Rubinisphaera margarita: one gene and its partner. The protein of the gene in region 2 binds, or shares a complex with, the protein of the main gene of each other region. Links are inferred from orthologs where the notes say so. Each region holds a gene or a part of one and is shown on either strand. Other genes may lie near its edges. The genes, in order: secA and secY.

What was found.
Region 1: the proteins of secY (region 2) and secA are in contact, whole or in part, in a crystal structure (PDB 3DIN), measured with the Thermotoga maritima proteins. The link is inferred for Rubinisphaera margarita from one-to-one orthologs. Residues at the interface, in WP_004081795.1 of Thermotoga maritima: Glu108, Gly109, Glu110, Glu111, Ala236, Glu237, Arg238, Arg239, Ile240, Thr241, Ile242, Gln243, Tyr244, Ala245, Arg246, Arg247, Val248, Thr249, Gly250, Arg251, Arg252, Val253, Tyr254, Gly256, Ala257, Ser258, Thr259, Tyr260, Leu261, Pro262; in WP_004082002.1 of Thermotoga maritima: Glu261, Ala262, Arg263, Lys300, Ala301, Arg302, Thr303, Ile304, Ile305, Leu323, Tyr324, Asp325, Pro326, Val329, Ser330, Tyr333, Ile336, Lys340, Phe345, Val349, Glu363, Phe364, Tyr374, Ser375, Gly376, Gly377, Glu393, Ile395, Thr482, Ser483.

The regions. Positions count from the first base shown.
Region 1 is NZ_JAKFGB010000015.1:34,436-38,817, forward strand. Bases 215-4,280 are described here. They hold secA (preprotein translocase subunit SecA), read right to left. Parts: upstream 3,973-4,280; coding sequence 415-3,972; downstream 215-414. In the rest of the region: L1A08_RS16485 (hypothetical protein), read right to left, coding at 1-35; L1A08_RS16495 (DUF1570 domain-containing protein), read left to right, coding at 4,364-4,382. UniProt on the Escherichia coli protein: Required for protein export, interacts with the SecYEG preprotein conducting channel.
Region 2 is NZ_JAKFGB010000009.1:189,306-192,500, reverse strand. What follows is about bases 130-3,008. They hold secY (preprotein translocase subunit SecY), read right to left. Parts: upstream 2,315-3,008; coding sequence 944-2,314; downstream 130-943. Other genes in these bases: rplO (50S ribosomal protein L15), read right to left, coding at 2,724-3,008; map (type I methionyl aminopeptidase), read right to left, coding at 130-895. In the rest of the region: more of map, read right to left, coding at 125-129; more of rplO, read right to left, coding at 3,009-3,173. UniProt on the Escherichia coli protein: The central subunit of the protein translocation channel SecYEG. Consists of two halves formed by TMs 1-5 and 6-10.

The DNA of each region.
Region 1 (4,382 bases), on a different replicon or contig from region 2:
CTTTGACCCGTCACCGCGTGAATCTTTGTCGTCAAATCACCTCGGCTCCGGCAGGGAAGCTCCTTTGACAGTGCGTGCTGAGTTTATCGAGTGGAGCAGGGGACCGGGATCGGGGTTCCCGCCAGGCCGTAGCGAAACAGGTACGAAAGATCCTTTCGGGGCGGGGCCGCTGTGAGGAGAGGGGATTTGACTCTTGAGTTGCGTACGCTCGCAAGCACGTCGAGTTGAAAATCTTCCGGACCGTTCAACGACGGTCCGTCTGCATCTTCCCACGGCTGCACCGCCCTGCTAGCCGAGCGATCTGGCCCACCCGCTGAGAGAGTGTCTGTTGCCGAGCAACCCACGACCCTCCACCCCAGTGGCCCCGGAATCTCCCAAGGCCCTGCCGCCCAGCGCCTAAAACCCGGCACCTATCTACTCATTCGTTCCGCAGCATTTCTTGTACTTCTTCCCGCTGCCGCAGGGGCAGGGGTCGTTGCGGCCGACTTTGTCGCCGAAGTTGCGAATTGGATCGACAGTCTGTGGCGTGGAGCCCGGTTCGGCACCGGGAGACATCTCCGGAGGAGCCGAGCCATTGCTGGCAGTCTGCTCAACAGGAGTGGCATCCGGCACGGCGTGCGTGGCGGAGGAAATGTTCCACAGCGAGCCGACGAAGTCCGGGCTCTCGGTTTCGACGCGGAAGATGGCCGCAGTGACCTGTTCGCCCACACGTTGCCACATCTGGTCGAAGGCTTTCATCCCCTCGCGCTTGTACTCGACCTTGGGGTCTTTCTGAGCGTAGCTGACCAGGCCGATGCCGGACCGGAGATGGTCCATAAAGTACAGGTGCTCTTTCCAGGCGTGGTCAAGCACTTCAAGGAGGATCATCCGCTCGGCCTGCGAGAACTCCGGTCGATAGTGGCTGTCGTACTCGCGGAGCAACAGATTCGTGGCGACCTCGCGATCCGCGTTGGAGAACTCATCCTGCTTCAGGCTGGCCTGGAACTCCTGATTCGCCCAGGAAATGATCTCCTGCAGGGAACTCGGACTCGGCCGTTCCTGATCGCTGTCATCGTGACCGTTGTAGACACTGGCGACCTTGTTCTCGACTTCGTCAAAGACATCTTCACCCTTGAAGAACGACCGGCTGCGTTCCCGCAGCATCTCTTCGAGATCGTTCCGGGAGGTATTTTCGATGGCATCCGGATCGAGTTGTGTGCGGAAACGCGATTCGGCCCAGCGTGCCAGTCCCTGCCGATCGTACTGATCGCCACTGCGGGAACGACTCATGAAGCGAGCCATGCCAACTGAAACCGGGAATCCGATCTCGCGGTTCCGGTACTCGCTGAAGACACGCTCACGGATCATCGATTCAACGTCCGGCGGATCAAGATCTTTGAACTCGATCGGATCGATGAGAATGCCGTACTGCTGATGCACCCACCCGCTGGTCGTCCGGGCTCCCAGATCTTCGGCGAGCAGATGATCGACGTCCGAGAAGTCGAGCTTCTCAAGCATCGTGGTCGCTTTGTCGGTGATGAGAATCCGAGCGCCATCCCGATCAGCCGCGCGGAGTTCCTTATCGTTAGTATTCAGATTGAAGCGGTTGTTCGCCCACCGGGACAGACCCAGCCAGTTCCACTCTCGTTGAGTCTCGTCTTCTTCCGGCAGAAACTCCTCGACCTGTTCGGCGATTTCGTCTTCGGCCTGACGGACGGCCATCTCGTGCAGATACTTCTTGAGCTGATCGGCTTCCATCCCCCGGACGTCCGAAGGGTCCACGTCGATCATGAATCGCTGGTTCGCCCAGGCGGCGATCGTTTCCCAGCGGTAGTTCGGCGACATGAAGTGCTCAACGGCTCGTTCGACCTGACGTTCGATCATGCCGATGATCAGCTGGCGACAGTTGGCTCCGTCGAGAATCCGCTGCCGGTAGGTGTAAACGCGCTTCCGCTGCTCGTCCATCACTTCGTCGTATTCGAGCAGGTTCTTTCGCTGTTCGAAGTGGAACTCTTCGCGACGCTTCTGAGCTTTCTCGATCTGCCGCGTGACCATCGGGCTTTCGATCGCTTCGCCGTCTTTCATGCCCAGCGAGCCGAGCAGGTTGCGGACGAAGTCGCCGGCGAAGATTCGCATCAGATCGTCTTCGAGCGAGATGAAGAACCGGCTCGAACCGGGGTCCCCCTGACGGCCGGCTCGACCTCGCAGCTGCAGGTCGATGCGGCGGGCATCGTGACGCTCGGTACCGATCACATACAGACCGCCGATGTCCTTGATCTCTTTGCCTTCTTCCTTCATCCCGCCTTTCTCAGCGATCCGGGCGGAAGTGTCATCCCATTCCGATTTGGGAACATCGAGGCGAGAGCCATATCTTTCTTTGAGTTCTTCCCATGCCAGGTGCTCGGGGTTACCGCCAAGGATAATGTCGGTACCACGACCGGCCATGTTCGTCGAGATGGTGACCGCGCCTTTGCGACCGGCCTGCGAAATAATCTCGGCTTCACGCTCGTGATACTTGGCGTTCAGCACTTCGTGTTTGACGCCAAAACGGTTCAGTTTTTTGCTGAGCAGTTCGGAGTTCTCGATCGACGCGGTTCCGACGAGCACCGGGCGACCGGTCTTGGAAACGTCGCGGATCTCTTCGACGACCGCGTTCCACTTCTCGTTGGCGGTCTGGAAGATGACGTCCGGGAAGTTCTTTCGCTGCGACGGACGGTTGGTCGGAATGGCGATGACGTCGAGCTTGTAGATCTTGTAGAACTCGCTCGCTTCGGTCATGGCGGTACCGGTCATCCCGCCGAGCTTGTTGTAGAGTTTGAAGAAGTTCTGCAGCGTAATTGTGGCCAGAGTCTGCGTCGTTTCCTTGATTTTGACGCCTTCTTTGGCTTCGACCGCCTGATGCAGACCATCGCTCCACTGCCGCCCGTACATTTTGCGGCCGGTATGCTCATCAACAATCACGACCTCGCCATTTTCGACGACGTAGGTCACGTCCTTCTTGAACAGATGGATGGCGCGCAGCGAGTTATCGATCAGGTGCGGCCACTCCATGTTGCCAGCCGTGTAGAAGCTGTCGACGCCGGCCAGTTCCTCGGCGCGACGAATCCCTTCGTCAGTCAGGTGACAGGTGTGTTCCTTCTCTTTGACTTCGAAGTGCTCGTCTTTCACCAGCTGCATCGCGATGCGATGCGCCTTCGGATACTTGGTGATATCGTCGTGAGCAGGTCCGGAGATGATGAGCGGCGTACGCGCTTCATCGATCAGAATGTTGTCGATTTCGTCGACAATCGCGAAGTCGAGCGGCCCCTGCACCTGCATGTCGCGACGCGGCTTCATGTTGTCCCGCAGGTAGTCGAAGCCGAGTTCGTTGTTCGTTCCGTACGTGATATCGCAGGCATAGGCGGCCTGGCGTTCCAGATACGACATCTGCGATTGAATCGCCCCGACGGACAGTCCGAGTCCGATGTGCAGGGCTCCCATCCATTCCATATCGCGTTTGGCGAGATAGTCGTTCACTGTCACGACATGCACTTTGCCAGCGAGAGCGTTGAGATAGGCCGGCAGCGTCGAAACGAGCGTCTTACCTTCCCCGGTCACCATTTCGGCGATGTTGCCCTTGTGAAGGACGTAGCCCCCGACCATCTGCACGTCGTAATGACGCATCTTGAGGAATCGTTTGCCCGCTTCGCGGGTCGCGGCGAAGGCGTCGGGGAGAATATCGTCCAGGGTTTCGCCATCGGCGAGGCGTTTGCGGAATCTCGGCGTCAGCTCTTTGAGTTCGGTTTCCGTGAGCCGCTCGTACTCCGGTTCGAGCTGCTTGATGCGATCGAGCAGGCTGCCGGGAACAATGCTGTCGGTGCCATCCTTGTCGCGCACGAAACCGATCTTGCGAATCATGCGCTCGTTGTCGGAGCCGAAAAACCGCTTGACGAACGAGTCGACCCAGGCGGTCAATCCGGTAAACCAGTCTCCCAGACGTTCCAGAAATTCCATGACGTTCCGATCCTCAGAGGACTCCAGCTCGACGAACGAATCCTGTTCGTGCGGCGTCCATCTGGTCTATGCGTGCAAAGAGATATGAGGCAGAATAAGAGCGGATGCCAAACTGACAGCGGCTCACCCTGATTTTCGAGGCATTACGTCCTCAGGCAAACATCGCGCCGGACCGCCTGCGAAAAACAGCATGCGCCTCGTTCTGTGCCCTAAGTAATCACAATGCAAAATGTTATTGCGATTGTAAAATGGGGTCAATGGCGGGTTGCGTGGAAAAGAACACCGACTTTTCGTGCCCTTGGCAGATGGGAAGGGCCGGCCCGCCCCGGAACGTCCGAAAGGCGTGCCCCGCAAGCTAACGACGTCGTAAGAGGTTATTGTGAAGACAGTTATGCGAACCCTGCCTTTGT
Region 2 (3,195 bases):
CCGTCTTCGAGTGTTTCTCGAACAGCAGGCTGGAACAGCCGTAGCCTATCCCAGCTTACTATGCGTTCGAGGCTGGAAAACGCTTTCGCCGATCCCAGCCGACTCTCGATTGAGTGATCTTCCTTCAGGCGAGTCGCGGCGTGAGGATTTCAGGCCCGTCAGCCGTCATCGCGACGGTGTGCTCGAAGTGCACACTCGGTCGATGATCCCGCGTAAAGACAGTCCAGTGATCTTTCGAGAGAAACAGCTCTTCTGTCCCCGCATTCACCATCGGTTCGACGGCGATCACCAGACCAGGCTTCAGCTCGAAATCCTTCTCGACTGTCTCATCATCCATGTAGTGAGGCACCTGCGGATCTTCATGCATCTCGCGTCCGATGCCGTGCCCCACAAAGTCGACCACCGAAGAAAACCCGTAGCTCGCTACGTGCTCCTCCATCTGCGTGGCGACTTCACTCCACCACCGACACTTCGCCATCTGTTCGATAGCCAGGTTCAGTGTCTCTTCTCCGACTTTGAGCAGCAAACGCTTCTCATCGTCGACCTCTCCGACCGGATAGGTCCAGGCCGAATCTCCACACCAGCCGTTCAGTTTGCAGCCGGTGTCCACGCTCACGATATCTCCGGCTTCCAGTTTCCTGGTCCCCGGGATGCCGTGCACGATTTCCTCATTGACAGAAATGCAGCAGACCGACGGAAACGGAACCGGCCCGGGAACCCCTTTGAACAAGGGAATCGCCCCATGCTTATCGAACAGCTTCTCAACCGCCCGATCGATATCGCGAGTGCGAATGCCCGGACGGACCATAGAAGCGATCAACTGATGTGCTTCAGAAACGAGTAACCCCGCCTGTCGCATCCGGTCGATTTCGCGTCGACTCTTGAGAATGATCACGCCGACCGTCCTTCTCGAGCCGCCAGCAACCGGCAGCTCATCTCATACTTAAGCCTTCTCATCGGCTTCCAGCATTCCTGAATAGTTTCGCATCACCAGATGGCTGTCGATCTTCTGCACCAGGTCGAGCGCGACCGAAACCACGATCAGCAGTCCCGTTCCCCCGTAGAAGCTGGCCAGCATGAACGGAATGTTCATCCAGCGGGCCACGATGGTCGGAATGATCGCCACCAGAGCCAGGAAGCCGGCTCCGACGAACGTGATCCGAACCATCACCTGCTCCAGGTAAGTCGCGGTCCGTGTTCCCGGACGGTAACCCGGGATAAAGCTGCCGTAGTCCTTCAGGTTGTTGGCCATGTCCTTCGGATTGAAGGTAATAGCGGTCCAGAAGTAGCAGAAGAAGTAAATCAGAGCGACATAACACATATTGTAGAGGAAGCCGCGACCGGAGCCAAAGGCACTGGCCAGCGTCTTCAGCGTCAGCGAGCCCGGCCAGATTCCCGAGGCCTGACTGAACAGGAAGTACGGGAACATCAGCAGGCTCGAAGCGAAGATGATCGGCATCACGCCGGCCTGGTTCACTCGCAGCGGTAGATACTGACGCTGACCACCCATCACGCGGCGACCGCGGACGTGCTTCGCACTCTGAATCGGAATTCGACGCTGCCCCTGCGTCATGGCGATGACACCGATCACCACGGCGATGAACAGTCCCAGCAGCAGAATCAGCTTATCAATCCCGGTATCGGTCCCGGCTCGAATGCCGTTCTCGAAAGCGGGCTGAAGGTATTCGTACATCGACGTTGGCATCTGTGCCAGAATCCCGGCCATAATCAGCAGACTGATCCCGTTACCAATTCCGTACTCGTCGATCTGCTCACCGAGCCACATCAGGAAGATGGTACCGGCCGTCATGATCAAAGCCCCGATCATATGGCAAAGCCACCAGTCGTACTCTCTCATGATCATCCCGGCCCCTTCCGCCCCAAAGCCACCGGAGATGGCTCGGATCCAGAAGAAGCTTTGCAACAGACAGATCACCACCGTTGCGTATCGCGTATATTCGTTGATCTTCTTGCGGCCCGATTCCCCTTCTTTCTGCAGCTGTTCGAGCGGTGGATACACCGACCCCATCAGCTGGAAGATAATCGAGGCGGAAATATAAGGCATGATCCCCAGACCGAAGATCGTCGAGTTGCCCAGGTTCGAAGCTGAGAACAGCGAGACCATCTGAATGACCTGGCCGAACCCCGAACTTCCCTGCTGCAGCTTCTCCATCTGTTGTGCGAACAGTTCCTGATCGATGAACGGCAGCGGAATCCAGAATCCGAGGCGGTAGACAGCGAGCAGGCCGATCGTCAGCAGAATCTTGTTTCGCAGTTCAGGGATGCGAAACAGTGTAATCAACTTTCCAAACATCGACGAATTTCCTGAGTGTGTGGATATGAAAGCCGAAGCCGCGAAACCTGTTCCTGCAGGACATCGACCAAATTGAACCAGCCCGACCGGCAAAGATCGCTGGAGTTCTAACGATTATTCAAACCCGGGGGTAGAAGAGTTTTCGTGGATTTGCGGCATTTCCGCAAGCTCCAACACATAACGGGATGAAAAGTGTGGCACCGGCTCCGTCAGTACCGCTTCTCCCGTCGCTCCTCAGGCAGTACCAGTCCAACCAGCACTGACCTGTTGCGAACCTCGCCAGCTGGCCAGTCCGCAACCGACCCGATCTCTCAGCTCATAAAAAAAGCCTTCCCGCACCGGAAAGGCCTTGTCTTCATAGTTTCCGTCGGTCCCGCGCGGGAGCAGAACCTGCCGACCCCGACGCCACTTAGACGATCGGTTCGACCTTACCGCCAGCGGAGGTGATCGCTGCTTCGGCTGATGCCGAATAACGATGAACCTGAACGTTGAGCTTCTTGGTCAGTTCGCCATTGCCGAGCACCTTGACGGCATCGAAGCGACCGTGAATCAGCCCCTTCTTCTTCAGCGACTCCAGCGTCACGTCGTCCCCATCCTGGAAGTTGCTCTCCAGATCTTTCAGGTTGACGATGGCTACAACGTCAGCGAAAGCGGTGTTATTGAAACCACGCTTGGCGACTCGCATGAAGATCGGCGTCTGGCCCCCTTCGAAGCCACGACGGGAGGCGGAACCACCACGGCTGTAGTAGCCTTTGTGTCCGCGACCGGCAGTCTTACCGTGTCCCGAACCGACACCACGGCCGATCCGCTTCCGCTTCTTGTTCTTATGAATGTCGCGATGGACGTCATCGATAATCATGGCAGCACTTCTACCGTAAAAA